3 regions of the Xenorhabdus doucetiae genome follow, and region 1 is predicted to be linked to each of the others. Evidence: predicted binding sites of a transcription regulator. Region 1 holds the regulator's gene; each other region holds the start of a gene.
The links. Region 1 encodes PurR, which represses purine synthesis genes. Its sites were predicted from a motif close to CANGCAAACGTTTGCNTG; they were not measured.
Positions count from the first base shown of each region.

Region 2: guaB (IMP dehydrogenase) is a predicted target of PurR. The motif match lies at 5,129-5,146, and genes of this name have one in related genera.
Region 3: purL (phosphoribosylformylglycinamidine synthase) is a predicted target of PurR. The motif match lies at 2,455-2,472, and genes of this name have one in related genera.

Region 1 covers NZ_FO704550.1:1,873,616-1,879,465, forward strand. Annotated here, with positions in the region: gene cfa (cyclopropane fatty acyl phospholipid synthase) at 1-369, opposite strand, end outside; gene punC (purine nucleoside transporter PunC) at 674-1,825, opposite strand; gene punR (DNA-binding transcriptional activator PunR) at 1,979-2,887, shown strand; gene purR (HTH-type transcriptional repressor PurR) at 2,891-3,916, opposite strand; gene sodB (superoxide dismutase [Fe]) at 4,443-5,021, opposite strand; gene XDD1_RS08600 (Grx4 family monothiol glutaredoxin) at 5,333-5,713, shown strand; gene rnt (ribonuclease T) at 5,816-5,850, opposite strand, start outside.
Region 2 covers NZ_FO704550.1:2,527,406-2,533,255, forward strand. Annotated here, with positions in the region: partial or broken gene XDD1_RS20400 (IS5/IS1182 family transposase) at 350-505, shown strand; gene XDD1_RS11015 (hypothetical protein) at 637-855, opposite strand; gene nqrE (NADH:ubiquinone reductase (Na(+)-transporting) subunit E) at 946-1,545, shown strand; gene guaA (glutamine-hydrolyzing GMP synthase) at 1,940-3,517, opposite strand; gene guaB (IMP dehydrogenase) at 3,598-5,064, opposite strand; gene xseA (exodeoxyribonuclease VII large subunit) at 5,238-5,850, shown strand, end outside.
Region 3 covers NZ_FO704550.1:3,010,787-3,016,636, reverse strand. Annotated here, with positions in the region: gene XDD1_RS12980 (HD domain-containing protein) at 1-255, shown strand, start outside; gene tadA (tRNA adenosine(34) deaminase TadA) at 337-810, shown strand; gene mltF (membrane-bound lytic murein transglycosylase MltF) at 812-2,290, opposite strand; gene purL (phosphoribosylformylglycinamidine synthase) at 2,557-5,850, shown strand, end outside.

The DNA of each region.
Region 1 (5,850 bases):
GCCTAAATTATAATGTTCCTTACCGACAATCCAGGCACGTTTGGGAGATTGTAAATTAAATATACGAGAGATAATTATCTTGAAGATATCTTTGACATTTTTAGGAATACGATGTTCTAAACCAGCCTGTAATACTTTATAAAAGAAAATATCAAGGCGATCACATTCCCACCAGCCATCCATATAACTCTCACCCAAACCCAAGGAACCTTCTTTCAGTACACGCTTATAGAAATCAGGGTTTTTAATGCGTATATCGAAAGGGCGCTTGCCATTGATCTCAATATCAGTTTCCTGAAGCAATTCATGGGCGATCCTATACCAAGGATCCGTTATTGTTTTTTTACCTTCAACAAAAGATGAACTCATATACTCTCCAACATTTGTGTGATGGAATTTTGAGGTGTCACTTTATAACTGTTTTTTATGTAAAACCTTAAAGGTTTATTAGAAAATAATACTGTAAGCACATATTGCTTATTTATCCTGAAATTAAACAGCACTTCAATGCTCCAAAAGACACCTCAAACCTCGCATTCTTAGAATAATGAATCTGTATGAGTATATGAGTGAAATGGTATTTAAACAATCATCTAAAGGTCACAGCATGATGCAACCTTTAGATAATAATGTTCTTAATTATTATTTTTTGGGGAAATTATTGAATTTATGTTTAGTGGCTTTTTTTAATCCCCTGTTTTTGCAGCCAATAACCAACAGCCATTGGAACAGTAGTAAGTACCATGACCGTGGTCGTCGATAAGAGAGGTGATTCCATAAATACGGAGACAATCATACTCGCGACAAAACAGAGACCCAGTTGCAGTGCATTTTGCAATGCAGCCGCTTTACCGCTGTCTTGAGGATAAACAGCCAGAGCATTGGCGACTGCAATTGGGTAGGATGCACCATTCATTGCTGCCATCACACAAAAAGGAATAAGAATGGCGATAAATGAAGGTTCACTCAATAGCGAAATCAAATAAATGGCGATCATGCTGACTGCATAACCCACCAACAGGAAGGGAAATACGGTTTCGCTTTTCACTTTTTCCAATAAGATACGGCAACCATATCCACCAATCATAAATGCCAGCGTTTGGGGAATATAACTTAAGCCAATATCAGTAGGATCATAACCCATATTTTTCAAAATCGTTGGTGAACCCGTTAGCCAGGCAAAAAAACCTGCACTGCAAGAGGCATAGATTAATACATTTCCGTTGAAAACAGGGGAAGTGAGTAGCGTAAAGAAAGAAACCGGCTTTTTATCGGCATTGGTTTCGGTATGAGTACGTGTGTTAGTTAGAAAAAATGTAGGTATTAACAGCAATATTGTCACGATCATGAGGACAAGGAAAATGATTCTCCAGCCACTATGTGTCAACAACCATGCCCCCAACAAAGGCGCAAGGGCAGGGGAAAGGGCAACCAAAGGCATGATCATGGCAAAAACACGTTTCGTGCGTTCTGCGTCATATCTATCAACGACTAAAGCCTGCCAGGTCACCGCAGCGGAACACACTCCCACTGCTTGCATAAACCTCAATACCAGTAACTGAACAGGATCAGTGATCCAGAGCATACCTAAACAGCTAATGGAAAACAGGGATAGTCCGATAATAAGAACAGGTTTTCTGCCTAAACGGTCAGACAATTGTCCCCATAAAAGTTGGGCAAAAGCAAACCCGGCAAGAAAAATGCTGAGGCTCGCACCGATGACATTTGTTGATGTCCCTAATTCTGCTTTCATTGCATCAAAAGCGGGCAGATACATGTCGATGGCCAAGTAGCCTAGCATGCTTAGGCCTGCGAGATAAAACATGAATGGAATGGCGTTTTTATTTGTTGTCATTGTGTTAATAACTTGGTGTGGTGGTTGATAAGGAAATATTGGGCTTATTTTATATAGCATGATTTTTACTTGTGAAACGGTAATATTTGCACCATGCTGTGAAAAAAATTGAAAGGAAGATATATGTGGTCTGAATACTCTCTGGAAGTCGTTGATGCCGTTGCCAGAACAGGAAGTTTCAGTGCGGCTGCATCAGAACTTCACCGTGTGCCTTCTGCTGTCAGCTATACGGTAAAACAGCTTGAAGAGTGGCTGGCAGTACCTTTATTTGAACGTCGTCACCGAGATGTCGATTTAACGGAAGCAGGGGCTATTTTTGTCAAGGAAGCGCGTTCTGTTATCAAAAAAATGAATCACACTCGGCACCAGTGTCAACAAGTTGCCAATGGCTGGCGTGGGCAATTCAGTATTGCGGTTGATCAGGTGGTAAAACCAGAGCGAACGCTTCGGTTAATTTTGGATTTTTATCGTCATTTCCCCGATATTGAATTATTTATCTATCCTGAAGTTTTCAATGGCGTATGGGATGCTTTGGTGGATGGACGGGTGGACGTTGCCATTGGTGCAACACGGGCTTCCCCCGTTGGTGAGCGATATAGTTTCAGGGATATGGGATTTATTCCGTGGTTATGTGTCGCCAGCCCTGAACATGAACTGGCAGTGATATCGGGGAAATTGAATGATGATCAGATGCGGCCTTATCCCAGTTTATGTCTCGAAGATACTTCACGCAGCTTGCCTAAGCGTGATACATGGGCTTTGGATAATCAACGAAGGTTGATTGTTCCTGATTGGAATGTTGGGTTAAGTTGCCTGATGGATGGATTATGTGTCGGCATGGTGCCCAAGCACCTTGCATTACCGCTGATCCGTAAAGGCAAGCTGATGGCACTCGAACTCGAGCAACCCTTGCCTGACAGCCCATGCTGCCTGACATGGTCGCAAAAGAGCCATTCACCCGCATTAAGTTGGTTACTTGATTATCTGGGAGATAGCGAAACACTTAATGCTGAATGGCTGCAAGAAAATTAACTGTCAGCGGCGATAATCGATAAAAGGTCCATCCGCAACCGAGCGCCGTTCGACAAGGCGTGGGTGGACTTCGATAGTTTGTACATCCTCACGTTTATTGATGATTCTGTCCAATAGCATTGCAAAAGCCATCTGCCCTAAACGTTCTTTGGGTTGGTGGATGGTTGTCAATGCTGGTGTGAAATAGCGGGCATTGCGAATATTGTCATAACCGATGATTGAAATGTCTTGTGGAACACGTAGTCCTAACTCATCGGCTGCACAGATTGCCCCCATTGCCATGACGTCCCCACCGCAAAAAACAGCGGTTGGGCGATGTTTCTGATTCAGGATCTTATACATGGCTTGATAACCGGACTCAGGTTCAAAATCACCTTGTACCATCCACTCATCCCGAATGGTGATGTTGGCTTCTTTCAGCGCCTTGAGAAAACCTTGATGGCGTCCTCCGCCGGTATTTCTTGCTAATGGCCCAGGAATAGATGCAATATCACGATGACCGCGCTCAATGAGATAACGACCCGCTAAGTAACCGCCATGAAAAGCATTATCAATAATTGCATCGGTAAAATCCCCTCTGGATTCTCCCCAATCCATGACCACCATAGGAATATTACGGTAGTCTTCCAGCATACCTAAAAGCTGTTCAGGGTATTCTGAACACATTACCAGCAAACCGTCTACACGTTTTTGCGCCAGCATCGCGAGGTACGCTTTCTGTTTATCAAGGTTATTATGGGAATTACATAAGATCAGTGTATAACCTTTGCTATAGCAGCTATTCTCAACCGATTCTATGATCTCAGCAAAATACGGTGCTTCACTTGAGGTTGCCAGTAATCCGATGGATTTGGTGTGGTTAACTTTCAAGCTGCGGGCAACGGCACTGGGAGAATAATTCAGTTCCTTAATCGCAGCCCAAACCGCAGCCTTTGTATCTTCGGCGACGAAACGGGTTTTATTGATAACATGCGATACGGTTGTGGTCGAAACACCAGCGCGTTTGGCCACATCTTTAATCGTTGCCATGATAAAAAGGACTCCTGACCTTTTGGTCTAATTGGTATACCTTTCATCTTTCAATTTTGAAATCTATCGGGTATAGCTATTTGTTAATCGTTTGCCAATATATTTATATAGAGTGATAGTTGGCAATAAGTCAGCGATAAACCTTGAATTTTGTCTGATCTAGCTCAAAAGTGAAAGTAATAATCGATGTTATAAAGAGTATGGACTAAATATTGGGTATGGTTTTTTAAATGATACGGTGAGTAACCGCTCAAAACTTGTACTTAAAAATTTATCGTGTTGAGGTCTCTTAATTTTCACATTGAGGATGTTCTATGGACACAGATCTGAAATTGGGATTATTGGCTGCCGGTAGTGCATTAATCATGATTGTTTTTCTGGCAAGTCTCTGCTTGATCTGATCAGGATAGAAAAGAAGAATTTGTAACATCACTTGCTTTAAGGGCGGGTTTTCCAACAATTGTGATGCCACGAATGAAGGAAAACCTGCCCTTGTTATTTTAACTTGGTAAGATAATTAACCTTATTAAGCCAAGTTTTCTTCAACAAATTTCCAGTTGACCAGCGCCCAGAAGTGCTCCAAATATTGAGGGCGTGCATTACGGTAATCGATGTAGTATGCGTGCTCCCAAACATCAACGGTCAGTACGGGTTTGTCTTCACCAGTCAATGGCGTTGCTGCATTGGATGTGTTAACGATAGCCAATGTGCCGTCAGTTTTCTTGACTAACCAAGTCCAACCAGAACCAAAGTTTTTCAGGGCTGCGTCAGTGAACTGCTGTTTGAACTCAGCAAAAGAACCGAAAGCATTGTTGATAGCGTCTGCGACTTTTCCGGTGGGTTCGCCACCCCCATTTGGTGACAGGCTATGCCAGTAGAACGTATGGTTCCAAATTTGTGCAGCGTTATTGAAGATTCCGCCTTCAGAGGTTTTGATGATCTCTTCCAACGATTTTCCGGCAAACTCAGTATCTTTAGTCAAATTATTCAGGTTTACGACGTAAGCGTTGTGATGTTTGCCGTGGTGATATTCTAGAGTTTCTGCAGAAATATGGGGTTCCAAGGCATCTTTGGCATAAGGTAATGCGGGTAATTCAAAAGACATTGCATGCTCCTTTTTAATATCGGGTTTTTTGGCTCTGCAAACCATGACTTAGGATTGCTTATCATGGGCAGGGCAAATTTAGTCTCATTATCGTATTAATTTTTTGCTAATTATCTTAACAACTTTTCTGCCAAATAACAGGGAAAAAGATGCTATCAGGCGGCGAACTGGCGCAGAACTGAACTGTAACATGGAGTAGATACACCCAGCATATAAAGTTCACGGTAGAAAAATGAGAGTAGAAAGTGGTATTCTGAATCAATCTTTATCTTATGCTGATAAATAGCGTTTGCAGTTTTGAGGAAGCAACAATGACGAATTTTAATACAAACACGAATACAGTGACAGATACAACAGTTGATGCGGTTATTGAAAAAATCGAACGTCAGCTCAGAGAAAATCCAATTCTGCTGTATATGAAAGGTTCACCGAAACTGCCAAGTTGTGGCTTCTCCGCACAGGCAGTTCAGGCTTTATCCGCTTGTGGTGAGCGTTTTGCTTATGTGGATATTCTGCAAAATCCAGATATCCGTGCTCAGTTGCCTAAGTATGCAAATTGGCCGACTTTTCCCCAGCTTTGGGTTGACGGTGAGTTAGTGGGAGGTTGTGACATCCTTGTTGAGATGTATCAGCGTGGTGAACTACAAACGCTGATCAAAGAGACTGCCGACAAGTATCGTGATCAGGAATAAGGTCAGTCATTCATCGAAATGATAGATGTTTTTTCATAACCCCATACTTTTATAGGTATGGGGTTACTATTTACAGATTAATCAATATGAGGTTTGCTTGTTTTAGGCTTCGCAGTTAGCGGTGTTAGCTGAGGGTA
Region 2 (5,850 bases), 650 kb from region 1:
CAATATTGATGCCGTCGCTACCAGTATGACCAATGTAAACTCTGTTCGATTGTCTCTCCCGTCTTTTTCACCGATTTTGACAACAGATTACGCGGTTCCGAGACACTGGGTGCTATCAATCCCTCCGGTGTTTTTTCTCCCGTACCCGCGAGCAATTTGAGCAGATACTCCCTTTGTTTGGGCACGCCCATAAACAAACGGCACCCTGTGAATCCGGCAACCTTCTGGAGTATGAAGAACACCGAACCCGCTGAATGCAAAGGCTATAATGCCGGGGAAAAGATATCAGGAATCAAACGTCAGCTTGTTGTCGATAATCATACTCAGTTGGAACGCGGGTAAAATGCTTATGGCCGATAGTGGGTATACTGGAGAGGCGTTTGCCCTGTCGGTAAAATTGCTGTGTGGTGCTACCGTAACAATTGCCAAACGTTCTGAATTGCATATGTTCGTGGTGATCCCCAACCATTGGATGGTTGAGCGTTCATTGGGCTGGTTAGAAAAATACGGGCAGAAACATTTCTATTCAAATAATATTATCGGTTGTAGAAATAACGTTATCCGCGATAATCGGGGTACTATTCAACCCCGATCAAAATTTACTATTGGTTGTAGAGGAAAATACCAACATTTCTGTTAGTCTTCATGACTGATTCCGTGTGTCAGGTACAAATTGTCAGTCTCAATATCCCTATCAAATATGACATATCTGGGTAAAACTTCACCTTTAATCCACATTCTTACGCTGCAATTTGCTTGAGTCACTTCAACATCATAATGATCTATTTTATAACGTAAATTGGGATAATACTCATCAAGTGCCGCTAAAATTCGCTCTTCCAAGTCCATACTCATAAATCTACCTCCCAGTTTTTTAAAAGATAGCTTTAAGTAATTCACTGTTTTATTTAGACTATAAACAGCTTATCATACATGGGAGGGATTATGATTGAAAATCACTTAAACATACTCATTAAAGCAGCTTTTATTGAAAATATGGCTCTAAGTTTCTTCCTTGGGATGTGTACTTTTTTAGCTGTTTCTAAAGAGGTTAAAACCGCATTTAAACTAGGGATAACTGTCACAGTATTACTTACATTAGCCACACCAATCAATAACTTAATCTATAATTATATACTCAAAGAAGATAGCATCGTTGAAGGCATAGACTTGTCATTTCTTAATTTTATCACCTTTATCGGTGTCTTAGCCGCTCTTGTCCAAGTTTTAGAGATGTTTCTGGATAAATTCATTCCCTCCCTGTATCACTCGCTAGGAATTTTCCTACCTTTGCTCACTATCCACTGCGCGATTTTTGGTGCCACCATATTTATGGTTGAGCGGAACTATAATTTTGCTGAATCTATTACTTATGGCGCAGGTTGTGGCATTGGCTGGATGCTGGCGATTATCGCCTTAGCCGGATTACGAGAAAAAATGAAATATTCAAATATTCCCAAGGGACTAAAAGGGCTAGGTATTACCTTTATCACTGTCGGTCTTATGTCACTTGGATTTATGTCATTCTCTGGAATATCACTTTAATAAACGAAGGTGAGCCATACACATCATCGAATATAATGATAATTAGACAATAAATTAATTATATTTTCCAAGTTATATAAATTTTTATACAACTTAAATCGCGCTAAGAAACTTTTGCCAAGCCAACTGAACGGAAAGAACCATAAGACCGTTTGTCATCGGCAGAAAGTAAGGGGGTTATTCTCTGACGCTTACTCTATTTATATTCATGATTAAATCCTTATCTGTTATGGGATAACAGTCGGATTTTCCCATGTGCAGCATTATTGGCAGAGTCAATTTGTTACTGGCCGCCTTCACAAGGGTGGTATTTAGTCAAGAATAAAAAGACCCTAAAATCAGGGTCTTAATTAGAAAATCATGATGATTTGGTGAGGTTTGGGAGGGCTTTATATCATTCCCACTCAATGGTTGCGGGTGGTTTACCGCTGATGTCATAGACGACCCGCGAAATACCATCAACTTCATTGATGATTCTGTTCGATACACGACCCAAGAAATCATAGGGCAGATGCGCCCAATGAGCGGTCATAAAGTCGATAGTTTCTACCGCACGCAGGGACACAACCCAGTCGTATTTACGGCCATCACCCATCACACCCACAGAACGGACAGGCAGGAATACGGTAAATGCCTGACTGACTTTATGGTACAGATCCGCTTTGTGCAGTTCTTCAATGAAGATAGCATCAGCGCGACGCAGTAAATCACAATACTCTTTCTTCACTTCACCCAATACGCGAACACCAAGACCTGGGCCTGGGAATGGATGACGATAGAGCATTTCATATGGCAGCCCCAGCTCCAGGCCGATACGGCGTACTTCGTCTTTGAACAGTTCTTTCAGCGGTTCAACCAGACCCAGTTTCATATCGTCCGGCAGGCCACCCACATTGTGGTGAGATTTAATCACGTGGGCATTGCCCGTTGCAGAGGCCGCTGACTCGATAACGTCTGGATAAATGGTACCCTGTGCCAGCCACTTAACCTGAGTTTGTTTCGATGCTTCTTCATCAAACACATCAATAAAGACGTGGCCGATGGCTTTACGTTTAGCTTCTGGCTCATCAATGCCCGCCAATGCAGACAGGAAGCGCTCTTCCGCTTTAACATGAACAATGTTCAGGTCAAATTTACCTGCAAACATCTCCATGACCTGATCCGCTTCGTTCAGGCGCAATAAGCCGTTGTCAACGAAGACGCAGGTCAAACGCTTACCAATCGCGCGGTTCAGCAGCAATGCCGTAACAGAGGAATCCACACCGCCAGACAGCGCCAGAATAACGTGATCATCACCAATCTGCGCACGCAGACGTTCTACAATATCGTCGATGATAGAAGCCGGCGTCCACAGTGCTTCACATTGACAGATATCCAACACAAAGCGTTGCAGGATATTCAGGCCTTGATGGGTGTGAGTCACTTCTGGATGGAACTGCACGCCATAAAAACGTTTTTCATCATTAGCCATGATGGCAAACGGGCAGGTATCCGTACTGGCAACCGTGGTAAAACCAACCGGAATGGCGGTCACTTTATCACCATGACTCATCCATACATCCAGCAAAGGTTTGCCATCTTCGCTCAGGGCATCCTGAATCTCACGGAACAATTCACAGTTATTTTTGATCTCAACCTGTGCATAGCCAAATTCACGCTCATCAGAATTGGAAACTTGGCCACCTAATTGCGTGGACATGGTTTGCATGCCATAGCAGATACCCAGCACAGGCACACCCGCATTGAATACATATTCCGGTGCACGTGGGCTATCGTGCTCAGTTGTGCTTTCTGGTCCGCCAGAAAGGATAATACCGTTCGGGTTAAATTCGCGGATTTGCTCTTCAGTGACATTCCATGTCCAAAGTTCACAATAAACACCAATTTCACGGATGCGGCGAGCAATAAGCTGAGTATATTGCGAACCAAAATCAAGGATCAGAATGCGATGCTGATGGATATTCGTTGTCATTTGAGGTGAGTTCCAAAAAAACAAGTAGCAATTAAAAAAATAAAAAATCAGTGGCCCAATGATGGGCCACGTTAAATAGATTACAGACCTAAACGGTAGTTTGGTGATTCTTTGGTGATCGTCACGTCATGAACGTGGCTTTCCTGAATACCGGCACCACTGATACGCACAAATTCTGCTTTTGTTCTCAGTTCATCAATGGTTGCACAACCGGTCAGCCCCATACAGGAACGCAGGCCGCCCATCTGTTGGTGAACGATGTTTTTCAACAGGCCTTTGTAAGCCACACGACCTTCGATACCTTCCGGCACTAGTTTGTCAGCCGCATTATCAGTCTGGAAATAACGGTCAGAAGAGCCTTTGGACATCGCGCCCAGAGAACCCATGCCGCGGTAAGATTTGAACGAACGGCCTTGGTAGAGTTCAATTTCACCCGGAGATTCTTCTGTCCCTGCCAACATAGAACCCACCATCACACAGGCTGCACCTGCTGCAATCGCTTTAGCGATATCACCAGAGAAGCGAATACCACCGTCTGCAATAACCGGAATGCCAGTCCCTTCCAGCGCTTCAACTGCGTCTGCAATGGCGGTGATTTGAGGAACACCCACACCGGTAACAATACGGGTTGTACAAATAGAACCTGGGCCGATACCCACTTTCACTGCGTTTACACCCGCTTCCACCAGCGCTTTGGCACCTTCACCCGTCGCGACGTTACCGCCGATGATTTGCAAATCCGGATATTTAATGCGAGTTTCACGAATACGCTGCAACACCCCTTCAGAATGACCGTGGGAAGAGTCAATCAGCAGTACGTCTACACCCGCAGCCACCAAGGCATCAATGCGTTCTTCGTTGCCAGCACCGGCACCCACCGCCGCACCAACACGCAGGCGGCCTTGTTCGTCTTTACATGCATTCGGCTTACGTTCCGCTTTCTGGAAATCTTTCACCGTAATCATGCCAAGCAGGTGGAATTCATCATCAACAACCAGCGCTTTTTCAACACGTTGCTCGTGCATCTTCTGCAAAACCACTTCACGGGCTTCGCCTTCTTTGACTGTCACCAAACGTGCTTTCGGCGTCATCACCGCGGTTACGGGCTGATCCAGATCAGTCACAAAACGGACATCACGGCCGGTAATGATCCCCACCAACTCGTTCGCTCCGGTTACCACCGGATAACCCGCAAAGCCATTACGTTCAGCCAGTTCCTGGACTTCACGCAGCGTCGTTTGTGGCGTGACAGTAACGGGATCGGTCACCACGCCGCTTTCATGTTTCTTCACACGACTGACTTCTTCCGCCTGACGCTCAATGGACATATTTTTGTGAATGAAGCCAATGCCCCCTTCCTGTGCCAGTGCGATTGCCAATGAAGATTCCGTCACGGTATCCATGGCCGCAGACAGCATGGGCACGTTCAGGCGAATGGTGGAAGTTAATTGGGTGGACAAATCTGCTGTGTTAGGCAAGACTGTGGAGTGGGCGGGAACCAACAATACATCGTCAAAAGTTAATGCTTCTTTTCTAATTCGTAACATGGGCAATATCTCACCAGGCTATGGAGCAATAAGAGGGATAAAATATTGCCGCGGCATTATACAGGCCGAAACCGGTTGCCTCCAGCATTTTTTGAAAAAAATTCTTGCTTAGTCAGCCGATGAGACTAATATCGGTTAATTAAGTCCTTGTTTTAAAATTTGATCTAGCTCACATGTCACGACCAACTCATAGCGGAATTTTTTCTGTTAGCCGTTTAAATCAAACTGTTCGCCAGTTATTAGAGCTGGAAATGGGCAGAATTTGGTTATCCGCCGAAATGTCCAATTTTTCTCAGCCATCATCAGGGCATTGGTACTTCACCTTAAAAGATGAACGAGCACAAATTCGTGCCGCCATGTTTCGAAGTCACAACCTGAGAGCCACGTTTCGCCCGCAAAACGGGCAGCAGGTCTTGGTTCGGGCACAAATTACCCTGTATGAGCCTAGGGGTGATTATCAACTGATTGTGGAAAGTATCCAGCCTGCCGGAGAGGGTTTGTTACAACAGCAGTTTGAAATGTTGAAGCAAAAACTCTCCACGGAAGGTTTATTTGATCAAATTCACAAAAAAACCCTGCCCTCGCCGGCAAAACGGCTCGGTGTTATTACTTCCGCCAGTGGCGCAGCACTGCACGATATTCTGAACATCTTGCAACGCCGTGATCCTTCCTTACCTATTGTCATTTATCCTACTGCGGTTCAGGGTGATGAAGCCCCATTACAAATTATCCGGGCGATTGAACTGGCAAATGCGCGACAAGAGTGTGATGTCCTGATTGTCGGGC
Region 3 (5,850 bases), 1.1 Mb from region 1:
TGTTTTTACACCGGCGGCCGTATGGGGTCTTCCATGTATGACTTTCATGATCCGTTGGCGAAACAGCGTGAATATGATGATAAGGCTTATACGGTCGATCATTTTTATACCAAGCTATTTAAAATTGGATCAGGATTTCAAACAGCATCAGGCCAAAAAATGGCGCAAGAAAGGACAGCGCGTATGAAATGGTTTCTTGATGCGTTTCTTGATGAGATTCAGGTTGAATCCGCAGATTGCGATGATTGGGTATAATAGGCAGAATTTTCATAAGCAAGAGAATGGGCAGTGGCAGAAAGAGAGACCGTGACCGAAAATTTTAGTGATGAATATTGGATGCGCCGGGCAATCGCGTTGGCGATGCAGGCACAGGCAAAAGGTGAGATCCCAGTGGGGGCGGTATTGGTCGCCGATAATAAAGTGATTGCCGAAGGATTTAACCATCCCATCACTGACCATGATCCTACCGCCCATGCCGAAATCATTGCGTTACGGCGGGGCGGGAACCAATTGCAGAATTATCGTCTGTTGAATACGACACTGTATGTCACGTTAGAGCCTTGTGTCATGTGCGCAGGCGCCATGGTACACAGCCGGATACAACGGCTGGTCTATGGTGCCAGTGATATGAAGACGGGAGCCGCAGGTTCATTGATTGATATATTGCGCCATCCGGGCATGAATCACCAAATTGAAATCACAGGTGGTGTGCTGGCACAAGCGTGCTCCACAATGCTGAGTGCTTTTTTTAAACAACGCAGGGAGCAGCATAAGGCATCGAAAAAGTTGAAATCTCAACAACAAACCTAACTCAAGCCGTTTTTTCAGATTGCGTCGGCGTTTTATTCTCCGGCGCTTTGGCGTCAGTTTCTGCCGCATCAGTTGCCGCTTTTTCGGCTTCTGCTTTCTCGCGGTTGGCTTTTGCCTTGAGGTAGCCTTCCAGACTCAACGCGTAACGTCGAATATTTTCAACGTAACGATAGGCTTCATAGCCACGGGCATAACCGTAGGTTGTACTGGCGTAGTACCTTTTCTTGCTTAACAGGGGAAGGCGCGCTTTAACATCCAGCCAACTATCTGGATTCCCTTTTTGCGCCGCGGTTAACTTACGGGCATCAAGCAGGTGCCCATATCCCATGTTGTAGGCGGCGAGGGCAAACCAGATGCGTTCATCCGCAGGAATGGTGTCTGGCAAACGCGCCATCAGGTAGTGCAAATAAGCCATCCCACCTTTTACGCTCTCTTCTGGGTCCAGCCTGTCATGAATGCCGGCCCATTCGGCTGTCGGGTGAGTGAGCATCATAAGGCCACGCACGCCGGTGGGGGAAGTGGCTTGTGGGTCCCAGTGTGATTCCTGCCATGCAATGGCTGCCACTAAATGCCAATCGAGCGAACCCGCATATTTTTCAAAAATGGGCTGATAGGTTGGCAAGAGTTTGTTGATAGCGCGAATAAATGAAAGGGTATCGAAATAATCGAAAGAACCGACATGGCTGAAATACTTTTCCTGTAGCCGCGATAGGGTGCCGTTTTCCGTCAACATACTGAAAAAATCGAGCATGGCGGAGGAGAGACTATAATCGTCATTGCGCTTTAAATACCAGGTCAGGGGACTCTCTTCACTGACATCAAAAGCAATCGCCAAATTGGGATGAATACGCTGTTGCAGGGCTAAGCTGATGGAGTCGCTGATGGTATAGTCGATTTTCCCTTCAGCGAGTTGTTCGAGCAATTGTTGGGTATTTTCGCGTGACGTTTCTTCCCAGGTTAACTCAGGATAAGACTTCGTTTTCCACCTTTTCAGTTCGCTGGCATGAGCCGATCCTGCCGTGACGATCAATTTGCCTTGTAAATCGCCAAACGAACGCGGGCGTGTCGCTCCCTTGCGATAAACCAGTTGTTGTATGACTGAAGCATAGGCAGGGCCAGTGCGTGTCTGAGCCAGCCTGTCTTTATTGTAGATAAGCCCGGCAGCCAAGAAATCCGCTTTATCGTTTTCCAGATCGTCAAAAAGCTGGTTCAGGTTGGGACGAAACTTAATGACCAGTTTTACACCCAGATAATCAGCAAATCGCTTGGCTAGTTCATAGTCGAATCCTGTGGGTTCATTTTTGCTGTTAAAAGAGATGAGAGGAGAGCTGATGGTACTCACCCGTAGCTCTCCCCGTGCCAGAATTTTATTTATCTGCTCCTGCTGTTTATTGGGCCAATTGATATTGAGGCCAATGATGGCGGCAGAGAGGAGCGCGATAATGACGATAACAAAATAATTTATCTTAATATTATTCAAACAGTTATCTCTTTCCAGAACGATCGGCGTTCGTATGAAATGCAAGATAATAGCATGGTTAAATTTCCAGTAATCGAGAATTTTGCGTAACAAAGTGGGGATGTGCAACCCTATTAAATCAATTTTGGCATTTTATTACGCGTATTGTTGGCTTGATAAATAACCACGCAAACGGTTTCGTCAAAGGAAACATTGCTCTATAATGCGTGCAGTTTCCCCTGAGGCATCAGTCAGGCTTTGCGTCTAAGATGAGAGAACCTATTATTATGGAAATTCTGCGTGGCTCACCCGCTTTATCGGCATTTCGTATCACTAAGCTCCTGTCCCAGTGTCAAGATCATCATCTCCCGGTTACCGACATTTATGCAGAATATGTCCATTTTGCAGAAGTGAGTACCCCAATCACGGAAGATGAGCGAGAGAAATTAAATCAGCTATTAAAATATGGACCCTCTCTGGCCGAATTGGAGCCTAAAGGACAACTTATATTAGTCACACCTCGTCCGGGTACGATATCCCCCTGGTCGTCGAAAGCGACAGACATTGCCCACAATTGTGGGTTGAACCAGATTGTCCGTCTGGAAAGGGGCATTGCCTATTATATTCAGGGGACGGAAATGGATGCGGAGCAATGGCAAACGTTGTCGGTGTTATTGCATGACCGCATGATGGAAAGTGTGTTCACTCAGTTTGAACAAGCCGAAGTGCTATTTTCTCACCAGCAACCTGCGCCGCTGAAACAGATTGATGTCTTGCAATCGGGACGGGCAGCACTGGAATCGGCCAATATTGAATTGGGATTGGCGCTGGCAGCGGATGAAATTGATTATCTGATGAATGCCTTTCAGACGCTGGGGCGCAATCCCACGGATGTGGAGCTGTATATGTTTGCTCAGGCCAATTCTGAGCATTGTCGCCACAAGATTTTCAATGCAGATTGGGTTATTGATGGTCAGGATCAACCCAAGTCTTTGTTCAAGATGATCAAAAACACCTTTGAACAGACGCCGGATTATGTGCTCTCGGCTTATAAAGATAACGCGGCGGTGATGGAAGGCTCTCATGTTGGCCGCTTTTTTCCTGATGCCAAGACCGGCGCTTATGACTATCACCAAGAGCCAGCCCATATCTTGATGAAAGTGGAAACGCATAACCACCCAACCGCGATTTCGCCTTGGCCGGGGGCAGCGACTGGCTCAGGCGGTGAAATTCGTGATGAAGGCGCAACCGGGCGGGGCGCCAAGCCCAAAGCCGGGCTGGTCGGTTTTTCGGTTTCAAACTTGAGAATTCCTGGGTTTGAACAACCGTGGGAAGAAGATTTCGGCAAGCCGGATCGCATCGTCAGTGCCCTGGATATCATGCTGGAAGGCCCATTGGGTGGCGCGGCGTTCAATAATGAATTTGGGCGTCCGGCCTTGCTGGGGTATTTCAGAACCTATGAGGAAAAAGTCAGTTCCCATAACGGCACAGAACTGCGTGGTTATCACAAACCTATCATGCTGGCCGGCGGGATCGGGAATATCCGTGCAGAGCATGTGCAGAAAGGGGATATTCCGGTCGGCGCAAAATTAATTGTGTTGGGCGGGCCGAGCATGAATATCGGTTTGGGTGGTGGCGCGGCCTCTTCGATGACATCGGGGCAGTCTGATGCTGATTTGGATTTTGCTTCTGTACAGCGTGACAATGCCGAGATGGAGCGCCGTTGTCAGGAAGTTATCGATAGTTGCTGGCAATTGGGCGATAACAATCCCATCTTATTTATCCATGACGTCGGGGCGGGTGGCTTATCAAATGCCATGCCTGAACTCGTCAGTGATGGCGGCCGGGGTGGGCGTTTTGAGTTACGCCATATTCTTAACGATGAACCCGGCATGAGCCCCTTGCAGTTATGGTGTAATGAATCCCAAGAACGCTATGTGTTGGCCGTCGCGCCAGAGCAGTTGGCGTTGTTTGAAGAAATGTGTCGTCGTGAACGAGCCCCGTATGCGGTGATTGGGGAAGCTACACAAGAGCGGCATTTGCTGCTGAATGACAATCATTTTGCTAACCAGCCGATTGATATGCCGCTGGATGTCTTGCTCGGTAAGACGCCAAAGATGCTGAAAAATGTTCAGACCTTGCAAGCCAAGGGGCAACATTTAGATCGCAAGGGTATCGATCTTGCGGAAGCGGTAAAACGTGTCCTGCATTTGCCGGCCGTCGCTGAAAAAACCTTCCTGATTACGATTGGCGATCGTTCCATCACCGGCATGGTTGCCCGTGATCAGATGGTTGGCCCCTGGCAAATTCCGGTCGCAGATTGTGCGGTGACGACCGCCAGTTTGGACAGCTATTATGGCGAAGCCATGTCCATCGGCGAGCGAACCCCGGTTGCCCTGTTGGATTTTGCGGCATCGGCGCGTATGGCGGTGGGGGAAGCACTGACCAACATCGCGGCCGCCTATGTACAGGATCTGAAACGGGTGAAATTATCGGCTAACTGGATGTCAGCCTCCGGCCATGCGGGTGAAGATGCGGGCTTGTATGCTGCGGTCAAAGCCGTGGGTGAGGAGTTGTGCCCGGCATTGGGGTTGACCATTCCGGTCGGCAAAGACTCAATGTCAATGAAAACCCGCTGGAGCCAAGACGGGGAAGACCGTGAAATGACTTCACCCCTTTCATTGGTGATCAGTGCGTTTGCGCGGGTAGAAGATGTGCGCGCTACCGTGACACCCGAATTATCGACGCAAGATGACAATGCGCTGCTGCTGATTGATCTGGGCAGGGGGCAAAATGCGTTGGGTGGTACGGCATTGGCGCAAGTTTATCGTCAACTGGGGGATAAAACGGCCGATGTCCGCAGTGCCGGGCAATTGGCGGGTTTCTTTAATGCGATTCAGCATTTGATTTCAGAACAAAAATTGCTGGCTTACCATGACCGTTCGGATGGTGGGCTGCTGGTGACACTGGCTGAAATGGCTTTTGCCGGCCATTGCGGACTGCATGCCGATATCAGTGCCTTTGATGAAGATATCCTGGCTGCGTTATTTAATGAAGAATTGGGTGCCGTCATTCAAATCCGTGAAACTGACAGGGAGCAAATTGAAAACCTGTTGGCCGATTATGGCTTGCGTGAATGTGTACACTATCTGGGTAAAGCCCGGACAGGCGATGATTTCGTGATTTCCAGCGGCAAGATGGACGTTTACCGCCAGAATCGCAGCACATTGCGCTTATGGTGGGCAGAAACCACGTGGCAGATGCAGCGCTTGCGCGATAACCCGGCGTGTGCAGATCAAGAACATCAGGCAAAACAGGATGTGAATGATCCGGGTTTGAATGTGAAATTAACGTTCGACCCCACCGAAGATATCGCCGCCGGCTATATTTCACAATATATATCAAAACAAGTGCGCCCGCGCGTGGCGGTACTGCGTGAACAGGGCGTTAACTCGCATGTTGAGATGGCGGCGGCCTTCCACCGGGCGGGCTTTGAGGCCGTGGATGTGCATATGAGCGACTTATTGGCCGGGCGGGTCACCTTAGAGCAATTTCAGACCTTGGTGGCTTGTGGTGGTTTC